DNA from 4 places in the Saccharopolyspora gloriosae genome. Region 1 is predicted to be linked to each of the others. Evidence: riboswitches for the same ligand, from Rfam matches in the RefSeq annotation. Region 1 holds a riboswitch; each other region holds the start of a gene.
The links. A riboswitch is a leader RNA that binds a small molecule or an ion and turns the genes downstream of it on or off. The one in region 1 is predicted to bind cobalamin.
Positions count from the first base shown of each region.

Region 2: another riboswitch for cobalamin. It lies ahead of BJ969_RS21935 (putative cobaltochelatase); the one in region 1 lies ahead of BJ969_RS10800 (ABC transporter substrate-binding protein).
Region 3: another riboswitch for cobalamin. It lies ahead of cobN (cobaltochelatase subunit CobN); the one in region 1 lies ahead of BJ969_RS10800 (ABC transporter substrate-binding protein).
Region 4: another riboswitch for cobalamin. It lies ahead of BJ969_RS20205 (ribonucleoside-diphosphate reductase subunit alpha); the one in region 1 lies ahead of BJ969_RS10800 (ABC transporter substrate-binding protein).

Region 1 is NZ_JACHIV010000001.1:2,433,791-2,438,171, reverse strand. Features, by position in the region: gene BJ969_RS10810 (ATP-binding cassette domain-containing protein) at 1-260, opposite strand, end outside; gene BJ969_RS10805 (FecCD family ABC transporter permease) at 257-1,291, opposite strand; gene BJ969_RS10800 (ABC transporter substrate-binding protein) at 1,288-2,304, opposite strand; cobalamin riboswitch at 2,388-2,518, opposite strand; gene BJ969_RS10795 (cytochrome P450) at 2,795-3,985, opposite strand; gene BJ969_RS10790 (caspase, EACC1-associated type) at 4,128-4,381, opposite strand, start outside.
Region 2 is NZ_JACHIV010000001.1:5,053,704-5,058,084, reverse strand. Features, by position in the region: gene BJ969_RS21945 (trypsin-like serine protease) at 1-625, shown strand, start outside; gene BJ969_RS21940 (GNAT family N-acetyltransferase) at 847-1,317, shown strand; cobalamin riboswitch at 1,387-1,527, shown strand; gene BJ969_RS21935 (putative cobaltochelatase) at 1,586-3,712, shown strand; gene cobO (cob(I)yrinic acid a,c-diamide adenosyltransferase) at 4,064-4,381, shown strand, end outside.
Region 3 is NZ_JACHIV010000001.1:5,026,921-5,031,301, reverse strand. Features, by position in the region: gene cobN (cobaltochelatase subunit CobN) at 1-2,449, opposite strand, end outside; cobalamin riboswitch at 2,572-2,705, opposite strand; gene cobG (precorrin-3B synthase) at 3,303-4,381, shown strand, end outside.
Region 4 is NZ_JACHIV010000001.1:4,661,812-4,666,192, reverse strand. Features, by position in the region: gene BJ969_RS20205 (ribonucleoside-diphosphate reductase subunit alpha) at 1-2,164, opposite strand, end outside; cobalamin riboswitch at 2,287-2,513, opposite strand; gene BJ969_RS20200 (bifunctional metallophosphatase/5'-nucleotidase) at 2,722-4,381, shown strand, end outside.

The sequences.
Region 1 (4,381 bases):
GTGCCCACCTGCTGCTCCACCACCGCCACCCGGCGAGCCAGGTCGCGCCGGGGCCACTGCGGCGCCGCGCGCCCGCCGATCTCGACGGCCCCGGAGCTCGGTCGCCGCAGTCCGGCCAGCAGCCGCAGCAGCGAGGACTTCCCGGACCCGTTCGGCCCGAGCAGGCCCACCGTGCGGCCCTCGTCGACGCGCAGGCCCACCCCGTCGAGGATCAGCGCGCCTCCGGCGGACCAGGACACGTCGTGCGCGGACAGGCTCACGACACCCTCCCCCGCTTGGCCAGCAGCACGGCGAACGCGGGCACGCCGACGAGCGCGGTGACGACGCCGACGGGCACTTCCTGCGGGGCGGCGATGGTCGTGGCCAGCACGTCCACCCACACCAGCAGCACCGCGCCGAGCACGGCGGTCACCGGCAGCAGCGCGCGGTGGCGCGGACCCACGAGCAGCCGCGCGGCCTGCGGCAGCACCAGCCCGACGAAACCGATCGCACCGGCGGCGGCCACCAGCGTCGCGGCCAGCAGCGCGGTCGCCACCAGCAGCACCGCCCGCAACCGTGCCACCCGGACGCCGAGGGAGGCCGCGGCGTCCTGCCCGAACGCGAACGCGTCCAGCGCCCCCGCCCGCGACAGGCACAGCACCAGGCACACCGCGCACACCGCCGCGGAGATCGCGACGTCGTTCCACCGCGCGCCGGACAACGACCCCAGCAACCAGAACAGCACCCCGCGGGTCTGCTCCGCGTCCGCCGAGGTGATCACGATGTAGGAGGTGAGCGCGGAGAACAGCTGGGTGCCAGCGACCCCGGCGAGCACCGTGTGCCCGGCCGCCCCACCCGCGACCGAGGCGAGCAGCATCACCAGCGCGAACGCCACCAGCGCCCCGGCGAACGCGCCCGCGGTGAGCCCGATCGCACCCGCGCCGAGCCCGAGCACCACGACCGACACCGCGCCGGTGGACGCTCCGGCGGACACGCCGAGCAGGAACGGATCGGCGAGCGGGTTGCGCAGCAGCGATTGCAGCACCGCCCCGCACACGCCGAGCCCGGCTCCGCAGATCGCGGCCAGCAGCGCCCGCGGCAGCCGCAGCTGCCACACGATGCCCTGACCGATGCGGGAGACGTCGGTGTCGAGCAGGCCCAGCCGATCGGCGACCACGCTGCCGACGTCGCCGACGGTGAGGTGCGCCGGCCCGAGCGTGACCGCGACCGCGATCGACAGCAGCAGCGCCGGAATCCCGGCGAGCACGATCGCGACCGGCGGCAGTCTCCCCGCTGACGGCGCTGCCGTCACCGCTGCCGGTCCATCTCGACGAGCCGATCCGCGAGCCGTTCGATGCCCCGCACGGTGCGCATGCTGACGTTGAGCTCGGTGCCCGTCATGCCCATCAGGTGCCCGTCTCGCACCGCCGCGAGCCGGGACACCGCCGGATCCTCGTGCAGGAACCGGGTCTTCGCCGCCAGCCCGTCGCCTTCGCCGTCGCGGGTGAGGTCGCCGAGCACCAGCAGGTCCGGGTCGCGCGCGAGGACGTCCTCCCAGGACACCTGCGGCCACATCGAGCTGATGTCCGCGTAGGCGTTGCGCACGCCCAGCGCGCGGGTCATGACCGCGGGTGATCCGGTGGAACCCGCCATGTACGGCGATTCGGTGCGGGCGAACCAGAACAGCACCGAGGTCTCGGCGCGGGAGTCGAGCCCGGCGACCTTCCGCTGCGCCGCCGCGACCCGGCCGCGCAGCTGCTCGGTGAGCGCGTGACCACGTTCGGGGACGCCGAACAGGTCGGCGATCTCCTGCACCTCGCGGTAGATGTCGTCGAGCTCCACCGGTTTCGGCAGCGGCGCCTCCTCCGGGAAGCAGTTGCTCGGCGACAGGTACGTCGGCACGCCCAGCTCACCGAACCGCTCGCGGTCGGCGACCCCCTCATCGGTGAACACGGCCTTGTAGGCGCCGAGCACGAAGTCCGGTTCGGTGCCCAGCACCGACTCGAACGACGGGTTGTTGTCGGCCAGCCGCGGCACCCGCGAGTTCGCCTCCGCCAGCGCCGGATCGACCGGGTCGGTCCAGGTCGCGGTGCCCACCATCCGATCCGCCAGCCCCAAGGCCAGCATGATCTCGGTCGTGGACTGGTTCAGCGACACCGCGCGCCGCGGCGGCGCTTCGACGGTGACGTCGGTGTCGCAGTTGCGCACCGTCGTCGCGGCCTCGCCGCGGATGGTGTCGTCGGCGGGCGCGGCGCACGAGACCAGCACAGCGGCGGCCAGCGCCACCAGCCCGAGGCGTAACGAGCGGGCTTGCGAGAACGGCATGGCACGAGGTTCCTCACCCCGGACCCAGGCGCGGAGTCCGGCAGGCTGCGACCCGGAACCGCCTGCGGTCCGGGGAGCCGGCCAGGTCTTCGGGCTCGGGCTCACCGGGCGAGGCCCCTTCCCGGACCGGGAGGTCCAGTGGTTCCGGCCGTGGCCGTCCTCGCCCATCGCCCCTACCGCTGCGCGTCAGCTCCGGCTTCCGACCGGATTCCCTGCCCTCACGGGCGCGACAGGCTCCCGAGCACCCTAACCGGACATCCCACTACTCCATCAAGGTGATGTTCCTCGCCGTGAGCAGGGGTGGGCGGCCTGCATAGGTGGTCGGGTGGCGGAACCTCAGTTGCTTCCTCGCTGCGGGATCTTTTTTCCCGAGTGGCTCCGCCACGAGGGAAAAGGCCGTCCTCGCGAGGAAGCCACTGAGAACCCGCGGGTGTTCCGGCTGCGTGCGTGGTCGCTGCTCAGCGACTTCGTCGCTGACAAGACACAGACGTCACCAGGTGACGGGGAGTCTTGCGATTCCGTTGCCCATTTGTTCGTCGTCTTCGGAATCGGTGGGCATGCCGACCTTTTCGATCGGGACGGCGAGGGTGAGGTCGGGCAGGCGGCGCAGGAGCGCTCCGTAGACCTCTTGGAGTTCGATGCGCGCGAGGGGGGCACCGATGCAGTGCGACAGGCCGTGGCTGAACGCCAAGTGCGGGTTGGGGCTGCGGCCGACGTCGAAGGTCTCCGGGTCGTCGAAGACGCGGTCGTCGAACGACGGCGAGTAGTGGTCGCACAGCACCAGGTCACCGGCCTTGATGACGACACCGCCGATCTCGATGTCCTCGCCGGCGTAGCGGGGCTGGAAGGACTCGTCGACCTTGCTCAGCCGCAGCACCTCCTCGACGGCGGTCTCCAGCAGGCCGGGGTCGCGCACGACGCGTTCGCGCTGCTCGGGGTGCGAGGCGAACAGGGCGATGCCCGCGCTGAGGTTCGTCGGCGTCACCAGGTACGAGAAGCTGATCGTGGAGATCAGTTCGCACACCGTGCCGTCGTCGATCTCCGCCTCGCACAGCGCGGAGATGAGGTGCTCGTCCGGTTCGCGGCGCTTCTCCTCGACCAGTTCCTGCAGGTAGGCGAACAGCTCTTGGGCTCCGACGGCCACCTTCTCCGACTCGTCGAGCCGTCCGGCCCCGGCCAGCATCGCCATGAACCGGTCGTGCTCGGCGACGCCGAGCAGATCGCAGAGCACTTCGAACGACAGCGGCAGCGACAGCTCCGCGTGCAGGTCCACCGGCGGCGCGGACGCCGTGATCCGGTCCAGGTGCGCGGCGACGCGCGCGGCGACCCGCTCCCGCAGCGCGACCATCCGCTTCGCGGAGAAGTGGGGGGTGAGCGCGGCGCGGGTCTTCACGTGGATCTCGCGCGCCACCTCCGGATCGTCGCTGCGCACCAGGGTGTCCAGCAGCGGGCTGTCGAGGTAGCGGGGCCGGTTCTCCGGGTCGGGGTGGGAGCGGCCGATGCGGCGGTCCTTGAGCAGTTGCTTGAGCTCGGCGAGCCGGGTCACCAGCCACGCCTCATCACCGGCGCGGGTGCGCACCTTGACGACGGGGCCGCGTTCGCGCAGCTGCCGCATCAGCGGGCTCAGCCTGCCGACCACGGACCCTTCGGACTTCAGCAGCGGCAGCTCGTCGACGGTCATGGATGTGTCCTCCGCGGCGGGGCAGCGATCATGGGCGTGCCGCCGACGTTAGGCCCCATTCGCTGGGGAAAAGACCACACCGCGGGAGCGGGTCGGCCCTCGGCGCCGGCAGCGGACGCCGCACTCGATCCGGACCGGACGGTCACCGCCGAAACGTGAAGTGATGACCGCTTTCATGATCCCACCCGAACACGAGCAGCATGAAGACGAAGTTCACCAGCGCGGAAGTCCACAACGCGATGAGCGGCGACATCCACTGACCTAGCACGACCACTCCTCCGGAGAGCGCGAACAGGACAGCACCCGGACCAACTAGGAGCCCGACGACTCCCCCCAGCGCGGAAACAGTCGCACCAGCACGCGACAGCAGTACATCTCGTCCCACGAAGAAGTAGG
Region 2 (4,381 bases), 2.6 Mb from region 1:
GGCGCTGACCGACGACGCGGGGCACCAGTTCTGCGGCGGCACCCTCGTCACGCCGATCAAGGTCGTCACCGCCGCGCACTGCGTCGACGGCCGCGACCCCGCGGCGCTGCGCGCGATCACCGGCCGGGCGGACCTGCGCGACACCGGGGGAACCGACGGCGCGGTCGGGGGCGTGTGGGTGCACCCGGAATTCCGGGACGTCACCGAGGGATACGACGTGGCGGTGCTGACCTTGACCGCTCCCGCCGCGCAGCAGCCGCTGCCGATGGCCGAACCCGGGGACGCCGAGCCGTACCGGCCGGGCAAGCAGGCCCGGGTCTACGGCTGGGGGCGCACCGCCGAGACCGGCTCGTCCTCGGAGGTGCTGCGCTCCGCCGAGGTGCCGATCAGCTCCGACGCGGACTGCCGGGCCGCGTACTCCGACTACGAACCGGGAACGCGGGTGTGCGCGGGAGCGCCGGAAGGCGGCCGGGACGCGTGCGCCGGGGACTCCGGCGGGCCGCTCGTCACCGACGGCAGGCTGATCGGCGTCGTGTCCTACGGCACCGGATGCGGGCGGCCCGGCACGCCCGGCGTGTACACCCGGATCGCGGCGGTCTCCTCGGACGTCGCGGCCCGGCTCTGAACGGAGGTGGTCGTCCCGGTGGATGGGACGTCCGGCGCGCCGTCGTTCTCGGGCGGAGCCGACCTGTTCATCGGGAATGTCCGCTTCGGGTGGCCGAGGCGCGTTCGTGCGCTGCACTTCCCGATTTCCGCGGCCGCGCGCGGGCCGGGCGCAGGACGTGGTCTGCGCTACTTCCGCCGCAGGTGACCGCAGGTGTCGTAGCCGGAATGTGATATCCCGTGATGGTGACCCTGCAACCGCTCGCCACCGCAGTCCACCGCGCCTACACGGCCGACCTCGACGCTGAGGACTTCTACCGCATGCTCCGCCTGCGCGTGGACGTGTTCGTGGTCGAGCAGAGCTGCCCGTACCCGGAGCTCGACGGCCGGGACCTGGAGAACAGCACTCGGCACTTCTGGATCGACTCCGCCGACGGGTACGTGCTCGGCTACCTGCGGCTGCTCGAAGACCCCGACGGCACCTTCCGCATCGGCCGCGTCGCCACCGCGAAGGAGGCCCGCGGTCTCGGCCTCGGGCGCAAGCTGATGCGCGCCGCGCTCGCCGAGATCCAGCGCGCCCCGGCGACGCTGTCGGCGCAGACCTACGCGCTGGAGTTCTACCGCGGCTTCGGGTTCGAACCCTCGGGTGAGGAGTATCTCGAAGACGGCATCCCGCACGTCGACATGCACCGATACCCCGGCTCGCTGCGCTGAGCCCGTCGCGGCTGTTCCTCGGCCGTCCGTGATCTGCGACGATGCACGCTGGTCCCAGCCAAGGCAGGTCAGGAAGCCGGTGCGAGTCCGGCACGGTCGGCGCCACTGTGACCGGGGAGCGGGCCTCCCTCGCGAGCCACCGGGCGCGTCGGCGAACGCTGCTGCCTGGGAAGGCCGGGGTCCCGCGTTGATCCGGGAGTCAGGACACTGCCTCGCCTTGGCGCAGCCGACATCGGGGCGTCCGAGACCCGAGGAAGGAACACCTGGCATGACTGCTCCCGCGAGCCCGCGCTTCCCGTTCACCGCGGTGGTCGGGCACGACGACCTGCGGCTGGCGCTGCTGCTGAACGCGGTGCACCCGCGCATCGGCGGTGTGCTGGTGCGCGGCGAGAAGGGCACCGCGAAGTCGACGGTGGTGCGCGCCCTGGCGTCGCTGCTGCCCGCGCTGGACGTCGTGCCCGGCTGCCGCTTCGGCTGCGCCCCGGACCGGCCCGACCCGCAGTGCCCGGACGGCCCGCACGCCGAGATCACCGGGGTGCGGCGGCCCGCGGAACTGGTCGAGCTGCCGGTCGGCGCCACCGAGGACCGGCTCGTCGGCTCGCTCGACCTGGAACGCGCGCTGACCGAGGGCGTCAGCGCCTACCAGCCCGGTCTGCTGGCGGCGGCGCACCGCGGCGTGCTCTACGTCGACGAGGTCAACCTGCTGCACGACCACCTCGTGGACCTGCTGCTGGACGCGGCGGCGATGGGCCGCGCGCACGTGGAGCGCGAAGGCGTGTCGGTCACGCACGCGGCCTCGTTCCTGCTGGTGGGCACCATGAACCCGGAGGAGGGCGAGCTGCGTCCGCAGCTGCTCGACCGGTTCGGGCTCACCGTGCAGGTCGCGGCGTCGCGCGACGTGGCGACGCGCACCGAGGTGGTGCGCAGGCGGCTCGCGTTCGAGGCGGACCCGGCGGGTTTCGCGGCGCGGTGGGCCGACGCGGACGCCGACCTGGCGCGGCGGATCACCGAGGCGCGGTCCCGGGTGGAGTCGGTGCGGCTGCCCGACGCGGAGCTGCGGCGCATTTCCGCGCTGTGCGCGTCGTTCGACGTGGACGGCATGCGCGCGGACCTGGTGCTGGCCCGGACCGCCGTGGCGCACGCCGCGTGGCGCGGCGCGGACGCCGTGGCCGAATCGGACGTGGAGGCCGCGGCCCGGCTGGCGCTGCCGCACCGGCGGCGCCGCGACCCGTTCGACGAGCCCGGCGTCGAAGAGGATCAGCTGCAGCAGGCGCTCAACGACGCCGCCCAGCACGCGCAGGACCAGCCGGGCGACGACCGGGGTTCCGCGCAGGACGACGGCGGGGAGGAACCGCCGGACGGTCCCGACGACGGGCCGGGCGGGCCCGGCGGCGGTGCCCCCGACGGCGGACCGGACGACGGCCCGGACGGGCCGGGCGGTGGCGAGGCGCAGACCCCGCCGGAGGCGCCCGCGCCGAACGGCGACGGCGGCTCGCGGCAGGACGACGGAAACGGTCGGGCTCCCGCGAGCAAGCCCCCGGCCGCGCCCGCACCGGCGTTCCGGGCTCGGTTGCTCGAAGTCCCCGGGGTCGGCGAAGGCGCTCCCGGCAGGCGTTCCCGCGCCCGGTCCCGCAGCGGCCAGACCGTCCGATCCTCCACAGTGGACGGACATGGGGTGCATCTGCCGTCCACGCTGATCGCGGCGGCCCCGCACCAGCGGGCGCGCGGGCGCAGCGGCCCCGGACTGGTCCTGCACCGCGGGGACGTCCGGAAGTCGGTGCGCGAAGGCCGCGAAGGCAACCTCGTGCTGTTCGCCGTCGACGCCTCCGGCTCGATGGCCGCCCGCGAACGCATGTCCGCCGTCAGCGGCGCCGTGCTCTCCTTGCTGCGTGACGCCTACCAGCGCCGGGACAAGGTCGGCGTGGTGACCTTCCGCGGCGAGGACGCCGAGCTCGCGCTGCCGCCCACGTCGTCGGTGGAGATCGCCGCCACCCGGATGCGGGACCTGCGCACCGGTGGCCGCACGCCGCTGGCCACCGGGCTGCTCAAGGTCCGCCAGGTCGTGACCACCGAGCGCACCCGCGACCCGCGCAGGCGTCCGCTGCTGGTGCTGCTCACCGACGGCAAGTCCACGGTTCCCGCCGGTGGCGGCGGAACCGGGCGCGCCAGGGCGCAGCAGGCGGTGCGGGACTCGATGCGCGCGGCGGGCCTGCTCGCCGGGCTCGGCGTGGCGTCGGTGGTGGTCGACTGCGAGCAGGGCATGGTGCGCCTCGGCCTCGCCGGCCAGGTCGCCACCGCACTCGGCGGGGCCTGCCTGCGGCTGGAGGAGCTCTCCGCCGACGCCGTCGCCGGGGTCGTGCGCGCGGCCCGCGACACCGCCGCTCGGGCCGCTTGATTCCGATTCGGTTACGACCCGGTCCGGGCGGAGTAGGAATATCCCGGCGTAGTTGGTAAGCTCTTCCTCGTCCACCTGACCCCCAGGGGTGGACCACGAAGTGCCCTCGCGCTCCCGATGACCCCCAGGTCGGTCGAGCGCGGGGGCGCTTTTTTTCGCACCGGGACGACCCGTCGGTGAGCGCGTCTCAGCAGTCCACCGATGTCGGTCGGCTCCAATCCGGCCGACGCGCGATTCGCCGCCGGTGGGCCGGAAAACGGTTGCTGCGAGGCGTTTTCGAGCCGACCGGAGACGGTGAGGTCCGCGACAGCCGGTCCGGCGCCCGACCGAGGTGGCCTAGGGTCTGAGCCCATGCCTCAGGGAAAGCCGAGTTCTGTTCCGCAAGACGGGTTGACCACGCGGCAGCGGCGCAACCGTCCGCTGCTGATCGTGCACACCGGGGAGATGAAGGGGAAGTCGACCAGCGCGTTCGGACTCGCGCTGCGCGGCTGGAACCAGGGCTGGTCGATCGGCGTGTTCCAGTTCGTGAAGTCGGCGAAGTGGAAGGTCGGCGAGGAGGCCGCGTTCCGCGCGCTCGGCAGGCTGCACGAGGAGACCGGTGAAGGCGGCCCCGTCGAGTGGCACAAGATGGGCGAGGGCTGGTCCTGGGCGCGCAAGCAGGGCTCCGAA
Region 3 (4,381 bases), 2.6 Mb from region 1:
TCGGGTCCACCGAGTAGAAGTTGCGGCCCGTCGGCAGCACGTTGATCAGGCCGCGCAGCGGGGAACCGCTCGGCCCGGCGGGGACGTAGCCGCCTTCGAGGGCGTGCAGCGTCGCACCCATCTCGTCGGTCGTGGCGTCCAGGCGCGGCACCACCTCCGCGACCGCGAACTCCAGCACCCGCACCACGTCGTCCGGGGCGTCGCCCAGCACCGAACGGCACACCTCGACGACGGCGCCGAGCTCCCAGCCGTGCTCCTCCATGCCGGAGACGAGGGCGTGCGCGGAGGTCTCCACGTCGTCCACGGTGCCGCGCGCGACGCTGCCGTCCTCCAACATGCCCAGCGCCTCGCGCAGGCCGGGCAGCGCGCCGCTCTGGCCGCCCCACACCTGCCGGGCGCGCAGCATCGCCAGCACCAGGTTCACCCGCGCCTCGCCCTTCGGGGCGGCGCCCAGCACGTGCAGGCCGTCGCGGATCTGCGCGTCCTTGATCTCGCAGAGCCAGCCGTCGACGTGCAGCAGCATGTCGTCGAACTCGGCCTCGTGCGGGCGCTCGTCCAGCCCGAGGTCGTGGTCCAGCTTCGCGGCCTGCATCAACGTCCAGATCTGGCTGCGGATCGCGGGCAGCTTCGCCGGGTCCATCGCCGAGATCTGCGCGTGCTCGTCGAGCAGCTGCTCCAGCTTCGCGATGTCGCCGTAGCTCTCCGCCCGCGCCATCGGCGGCACCAGGTGGTCCACCAGCGTCGCGTGCACCCGGCGCTTCGCCTGGGTGCCCTCGCCGGGGTCGTTGACCAGGAACGGGTAGATCAGCGGCAGGTCCGCCAGCGCCGCGTCCGGCGCGCAGGACGCCGACATGCCCGCCGTCTTGCCGGGCAGCCACTCCAGGTTGCCGTGCTTGCCCAGGTGCACCATGGCGTGCGCGCCGAACTCGTCGGTCAGCCAGCGGTAGGCGGCCAGGTAGTGGTGACTCGGCGGCAGGTCCGGGTCGTGGTAGATCGCGATCGGGTTCTCCCCGAAGCCGCGCGGCGGCTGCACCATGATCACCACGTTGCCGGCGCGCAGCGCGGCCAGCACGATCTCGCCGTCCGGGTCGTGCGAGCGGTCCACGAACTGCTCGCCGGGCGGCGGGCCCCAGTGACCCTCGATGCTCTCGCGCAGGTCGTCGGGCAGCGTCGCGAACCAGTCGGCGTAGCGCTTCGCGGGGATGCGCACCGGGTTGCCGGACAGCTGCTCCTCGGTGAGCCAATCCGGGTCCTGGCCACCGGCGGCGATCAGCGCGTGCACCAGCGCGTCGCCGTCCTGCGCGGCCACGCCGGGCAGCGCGTCCGGACCGTCCTCCGGGCCGATGTCGTAACCGGCTTCGCGCAGCCGCTGCAGCAGGCCCACCGCGCTCGCCGGGGTGTCCAGGCCGACCGCGTTGCCGATGCGGGAGTGCTTCGTCGGGTACGCCGAGAGCATCAGCACCAGGCGCTTGTCCTTCGGCTCCACGTACCGCAGCCGGGCGTGCTTCACGGCGATGCCCGCGACGCGCGCCGCGCGCTCCGGGTCCGCCACGTACACCGGCAGGCCCTCCGAGTCGTTCTCCTTGAACGAGAACGGCACCGTGATCAGCCGACCGTCGAACTCGGGCACCGCGACCTGCGTGGCCATGTCCAGCGGGGACAGGCCCTCGTCGTTGTCCTGCCACGCTTCGCGGCTGGAGGTCAGCGTCAAGCCCTGCAGGATCGGCACGTCCAGGTCGGCGAGCGCGCCCACGTCCCACGCTTCGTCGTCCCCACCGGCCGAGGCCGTCGCGGGCTTCGTACCGCCCGCCGCGAGCACCGTCACGATCAGCGCGTCGGCCTGGCGCAACGTGTCCAGCAGGCCCGGTTCCGGGGCGCGCAGCGACGCGCAGAACACCGGCATCGCCCGGCCGCCCGCGTCCTCGATGGCGTCGGAGAGGGCGTGCGCGAACGCGGTGTTGCCCGCCATGTGGTGCGCCCGGTAGTAGAGCACCGCCACCTTCGGGCCCTCGGTGTTGCGCGGCTCGCGCTCCAGCAGGCCCCACTTCGGCGTCTCCACCGGCGGCTCGAAGCCGTGGCCGGTGAGCAGGACCGTGTCGGACAGGAAGTTGAACAGCTGCGTCAGGTTCTCCGGGCCGCCCTGCGCGAGGTAGGCGTGGGCCTGCGCGCACACGCCGCCGGGAACGGTGGAGCACTCCATCAGCTCCGCGTCCGGGGCCTGCTCACCGCCGAGCACCACCACCGGGCGCGGGCCTGCGAGCAGCGCGTCGAGGCCCTCCTCCCAGGCGCGGCGGCCGCCGAGCAGCCGCACGATCACCAGGTCGGCGCCCTCCAGCAGCGGCGGCAGGTCGTCCACGCCGAGCCGGGCCGGGTTGCCGAGGCGGAAGTCCGCACCGCTGGCGCGTGCGCTGAGCAGATCGGTGTCCGATGTGGACAGCAGCAGGATCATGCGGCACGCTCCCGGCTGAGCAGGGACGCGGGCATGCGGACAGGACGCATGGTCAACCTTCCTCGGGGTCCTCGCCCCGGAGTCGTCGGCACCCGGTGTCGGACCGGGCGGTGGCGGCGCGGAGTGTCCTGGCTCCCGGATCGGCGCTCGCTCCGGCCTTCCCGTCCGCGCACGTGCGCGGGCAGTGACCTTCGTTGTGCGGAGTCCGCTCCCCGGTGACAGTGGCGGGACCGCGCCGGACTCGCACCGGCTTCCTCCACTCGTCGCCGTCGACCACTCTCCGCAACGGGGCGATCGTTCGTCAAGTGGCCTGCTGCGCTGGTGCGCGAGAGATCACGCACGTGGCACCGCGCCGTTCGGCGGAACGCTCGCGCGACGGTCACCCACCGGACACGAGCGCTCGCCGAGGAATCCCCTCACCGCGAACTCGGTCGACACCGGCGCACCCCCGCACGCCGCCCCCACTCGTCACGTTGTGGACGATTCCCGCAATTTCGCGAGAAATCGAACGACCCGATCGAGGTGAACGTTCCTGATCCCGGCCGTGGAACCACTTCTGATCAGGGGAAACGAGTTGTCCACATGGGGTGTCCGACACGCCGGGGGCGGTCGATCTCTCGCGAAATTGCGAGGGCTTGAACAAGGTCCGGCCGGGGTTCGCGGGGCGGTCGTGCGGGGGAGGCCGCCGGGTCGGGGGTGGCTGTGGTGAGGCACATCGCGTTTTGCGTCCGCAACGAGGCCTGGCCGTAGTATCGACGACCGCCGGTGCGCGCCCAGGGCCGCGCACCACCGGAGACCCGCGCCGTGCGCTGGGAGTTCCGACCGACCACGAGCGATGAGAGCGGGGAGAACCGTGCCGCCACGAGCCGAACCGGACGCGTGCCCCGGCGCGCTGCGGGTGCACGAGGCCGCCGACGGCGGCCTGGCCCGGGTCCGGGTGCCGGGCGGGCGGCTCGACGCGCGGCAGGTGCGGGCGCTGGCCGCCGCGGCGGAGCTCGGCGACGGCGGCTGGGAGCTGACCTCGCGGGCGAACCTCCAGGTCCGCGGGCTCGCGCCGCACGCCGTGGCGGAGTTCGCGGCGACGCTGGCCGACGCGGGCCTGCTGCCCTCGCCGACGCACGAGCGGGTGCGCAACATCATCGCCTCGCCCTACACCGGTTGCGACGACGCGGGGTCGCTGGACGTGCACGCGGTGGCGACCGAGCTCGACCGGCGGTTGTGCGCGGCGCCCGCGCTCGCGGAGCTGCCGGGGCGGTTCCTGTTCACCGTGGACGACGGGCGGGGCGACGTCGCCGGGCTCGCCGCCGACATCGGGCTCGCCCCGGCGGACGGTTCGGTCGCGGTGCTGCTGTCCGGTGCGGACGAAGGAATCCGGGTCGCGACCGCGGACGCGGCGCGCGCCGCGGTGCTCGCGGCGGAGGCGTTCCTCGCGGAACGGCGGCGGCAGGAGTCGGCGAGCTGGCGGCTCGCCGAACTCACCGACGGTCCCCGGCTGATCGCCGCGCGCGTCATCGCCGAACCGGGCCCGGCGGAGGACGGTGCGCCGATCGCCGACACCGGCGCGGAGTCCGCTGACAGCACCGGATCTGCTCCCGGCACGGACGGTTCCGCTGAGCGTGCCGGGACCGTTCCTGCCGCAGCCGGCGGATCGGCTGAACGCACCGAGCGGCCCATCAGCGCGAGCGGTGCCGCTGAACGCGCCGGTTCCGCCCCCGGCGTGGGGGAACCGGCCGGCGGCGTCGGGTCTTCTCCCGCAACGACGTGCCACTCCGGTCCGGGTCGTCCCGTCGAGCCCGTCGCCACCCACGCCGATCTCGGCGTCCTGCACCGCCGCGACGGCCGGGTGAGCCTCGCGCTGGGCGCCCCGCTGGGCAGGCTGAACGCCGAGCAGGTCGCGGCGCTGGCCGCCCTGGACCGCCCGCTGCGGCTCAC
Region 4 (4,381 bases), 2.2 Mb from region 1:
CGGTTTCGCGGGCCTGCTCCAGCAGCCGCAGCGAATCGATCGGCAGCACGCCCCGGCTCCACAGCGAACCCTCGAAGGACTCGTACCGGCCGCGCTCGGCCGCCAGGTCCGAGGACGCGCCGATGGCGTGGAAGCTGATGTGCTCCATGCTCAGGTCCGCGAACTCCACCGCGGCCTGCGAGGACATCGGGATGCGCTGCGCGAACAACGCGTCCGAGAAGCCCATCAGGCCCAGGCCCACGGGGCGGTGGCGCATGTTCGAGGTCCGCGCCTCCGGGATCGTGTAGAAGTTCACGTCGATCACGTTGTCCAGCATCCGCACCGCCGTGCGGGTCGTGCGGCGCAGGCGCTCCACGTCCAGGCCGTCGGGCGTGACGTGCCGGGCCAGGTTGATCGAACCGAGGTTGCACACCGCGACCTCGTCGCCACCGGTGTTCAGCGTGATCTCGGTGCACAGGTTCGAGGAGTGCACCACGCCGGTGTGCTGCTGCGGCGAACGCAGGTTGCACGGGTCCTTGAAGGTGATCCACGGGTGACCGGTCTCGAACAGCATCGTGAGCATCCGCCGCCACAGGTCCACCGCGCGGACCTGGCGGAACACCGCCAGCTCACCGCGCTCGGCGGCGGCCTCGTACTCGCGGTAGCGCTCGGCGAACGCGGTGCCGTAGAGGTCGTGCAGGTCGGGGACCTCGTCCGGGGAGAACAACGTCCACTGCTCGTCGGCCTCCACGCGGCGCAGGAACTCGTCCGGGACCCAGTTCGCCGTGTTCATGTCGTGGGTGCGCCGCCGGTCGTCGCCGGTGTTCTTGCGCAGGTCGAGGAACTCCTCGATGTCCACGTGCCAGGTCTCCAGGTACGCGCACACCGCGCCCTTGCGCTTGCCGCCCTGGTTCACCGCGACCGCCGTGTCGTTGGCGATCTTCAGGAACGGCACCACGCCCTGCGAGGAACCGTTGGTGCCCTTGATGTGCGCGCCGGTGCCCCGGACCGGGGTCCAGTCGTTGCCGAGACCGCCCGCGTACTTCGACAGCAGCGCGTTGTTGCTGATGCCGTGGAAGATCCCGTGCAGGTCGTCGTCCACCGTGGTCAGGAAGCAGGACGACAGCTGCGGGCGCGTCGTGCCCGAGTTGAACAAGGTCGGCGTCGAGCACATGAAGTCGAACGACGACAGCAGGTCGTAGAACTCGACGGCGCGCGCCTCGCGGTCGTCCTCGCGCAGCGACAGGCCCATCGCGACCCGCATCAGGAACGCCTGCGGCAGCTCGAACCGCACGCCCTGCTCGTGCAGCAGGTAGCGGTCGTAGAGGGTCTGCAGGCCGAGGAAGCCGAACGCGATGTCGCGGTCCGCGTCCAGCGCGGCGCCCAGCCGGGCCAGGTCGAACCGCGCCAGCTCCGGGTCCAGCTGCTCCAGCTCGATGCCGCGGCGCACGTAGTCGGCGAAGTAACCGGCGTAGCGGTCCCGCATCTGCACCTGGTCGGCCTCGGCGGGCTCGTCCGCGACGAAGCTCAACGCCTCCCGGCGCAGCTTGTCCAGCAGCAGCCGCGCCGTGACCAGCGAGTAGTTCGGTTCGCCCTCGACGAAGGTGCGGGCGGCCATCGTCAGCGACTCGGCGAGCTCGGCGGAGCCGATGCCGTCGTAGACGTTGCGCCGGACCTCCCGCAGCACCCGATCCGCGTCCACATCGGACAACCCGGAGCAGGCCTGCTCGACGACGGTCGACACCCGGGCCCAGTCCAGCGGCACGCGGATGCCGTCCGGGCGCGTCATCGCCAGCTCCGGCGCGGTGTCCGCGGCCTGCTCCGGGGTCTCGCGGGCCTGGGCGTGCTGCTCCCGGTAGAGCACGTAGGCGCGGGCGACGCCGTGGTGGCCGCCGCGCATCAGCGCGAGCTCCACCGCGTCCTGGATCTGCTCGATGTGCACCAGGCCCTCGGGGCCGGCGTGGCGCAGCACTCCGCGCGCGGCCTGCTCCGACAACTCCGCGACGACCTGGTGCAGCCTCGACGACGAGGCGGCCGAATCCCCCTCGGCCGCCAGGAACGCCTTGGTCAGCGCCACGGAGATCTTCGTTTCGTCCCAACCGGAAACGGTCCCGTCGCGCCGCAGCACCCGCACTCCCGCGGGTACCGCGGTGGCTGCTGACGGCCGGGTCGTGGACTCGGTCACTGGCTCTCTCCCTCGCAAGCTCGGACACCTGCCCGGGACGGCTCGGAGCGTGCGAGGACCGCGGCGCGCACGGCACCGCTCGTCCCGCGACCCTCCCGCGAGGTCCCGGACGGCGCGCACCCCTCGTGCGCGCACCGATGGCAGGTCTTCGGACTCACGGGCACCCGGCGTCCTCGACGCCGGACCTACTGGCCGTCGCTTCCCGAGCATCGCGCTCAGTGCTGCACCACCTCTGGAGGTGGTGACGGCGGTCGTTCCCGTTCACCGCTGCGGGGCAGTCCCGGACTCGCACCGGGTTCCCTGTTGTCACACCGGGCGATCCCGGTGAACCATCAGCGGGCGCCACACTACATCTAGCGTTCGGCGCTGATCCGGACCCCATCATCGTCGGCGTGGCGGAAGACTTGTTGATGTCGCACGCATCACCCGGACGGGGAACGCGAGGTTCGTGCGGGACCAAGTCCGAAGCGGTGTGTGATGCGGATTCGCTGGTGGTCGCGGCCGTCGTTCGGGCAGACTCCTGTTCCGAGATCACCGGTCCGGAAGGAACTCCGATCATGCGCGCCTCCCGCGTGCGACGCGGACTCGCCGTCGTCGCCACCGCCCTGGCCACCGCCGCGATGGTCCCCGGCGCCGCCGCCGGGCAGGCGCCGCCGCGACCGGACACCACCGACGTGCGGCTGATCACCTTCAACGACCTGCACGGCAACCTCGAACCGCCCACCGGCTCCTCCGGCGAGGTCGAGCTGCCCGACGGCTCCGTCGTCGAAGCCGGGGGAGCGGCCTACCTCGCCGCGCACCTCGACCGGCTGCGCGCGCAGGCGCCGAACTCGCTGGTGCTCTCGGCGGGCGACAGCGTCGGCGCCTCCCCGGTGAACTCCGCGCTGTTCCACGACGAACCCACCGTCGAATTCCTCAACTCGCAGGACGTGCGCGCGCACGTCGTCGGCAACCACGAGTTCGACGAGGGCTACGCGGAACTGCAGCGGTTGCAGAGCGGTGGCTGCCACCCGGAGGACGGCTGCCGGTTCCGGGATTCCTTCGAGGGCGCGCACTTCCCGTACCTCGGCGCGAACGTGTCCTTCGAGGACGGTTCCCCGGCGCTGCTGCCGTTCACCGTGCAGGTCTCCGGCGGCGTGCCGATCGGCGTCATCGGGGCCACCTTGGAGGACCTGCCGAGCGTGGTGAGCCCGGAGGCCGTCGAAGGACTGCGGTTCGGCGAGGAGGTCGCCGCCATCGACCGCACCGCCGACGCGCTCGACCGCTTCGGCATCAAGGCGCAGGTCGTGCTGCTGCACCAGGGCGACGAGGCCACCGGCGGCGGACCGGACTCCTGCGAGCTCGAACCGGGCGGCCCGGCGACGCGCATCGCCACCGAAGCCTCGCCGAAGGTCGACGCCGTGTTCAGCGCGCACAGCCACCAGCAGTACAACTGCACCGCCACCGACCCGGCCGGGGCGCCGCGCCCCGTCGTGCAAGGAGCCTCGTTCGGCCGGTTGCTCTCGGTGCTCGACCTGAGCATCGACCGCGCCACCCGCGACGTGGTGCGGGAGCGGAGCTCGGCGCGCAACGAGATCGTCACCCGCGACATCGCACCCGACGCGGAGACCGTCGCGCTGGTGGAGGAAGCGCGGGAGAAGGCCGCGCCGATCGCGAACCGCGCCGTCGGGACGATCACCGGTGACCTGCTCAAAGCCGCCGCGCCGTCCGGGGAATCCGCGCTCGGCAGCGTGATCGCGGACGCCCAGCTGGAGTCGACCGCAGCGAGTGGCGCGCAGCTGGCCCTCACCAACCCCGGCGGCGTCCGCGCCGACCTGCCGCACGCCTCCTCCCCGGCGGGCGAGGGCGACGGCGTGGTCACCTACGGCGAGGCGTTCGCGGTGCAGCCGTTCGGCAACATCATGCAGACGATCACGCTCACCGGCGCGCAGCTCAAGAACGTGCTGGAACAGCAGTGGACACCGGAGGGCGCCACGATCCTGCAGGTCTCGGCAGGAGTGCACTACGAGTACTCCGAGTCCGCCCCCATCGGCTCGAAGGTGTCCGGGCTGACGCTGCACGGCGAACCGGTCGCTCCCGACGCCCCGTACCGGGTAGCGGTGAACAACTTCCTGGCGGCGGGCGGCGACGGCTTCACCGGTTTCGCCGACGGCACCGACGTCACCGGTGGTCCCGTGGACCTCGACGCCCTGCTCGGCTACTTCGCCGCCCACCCCG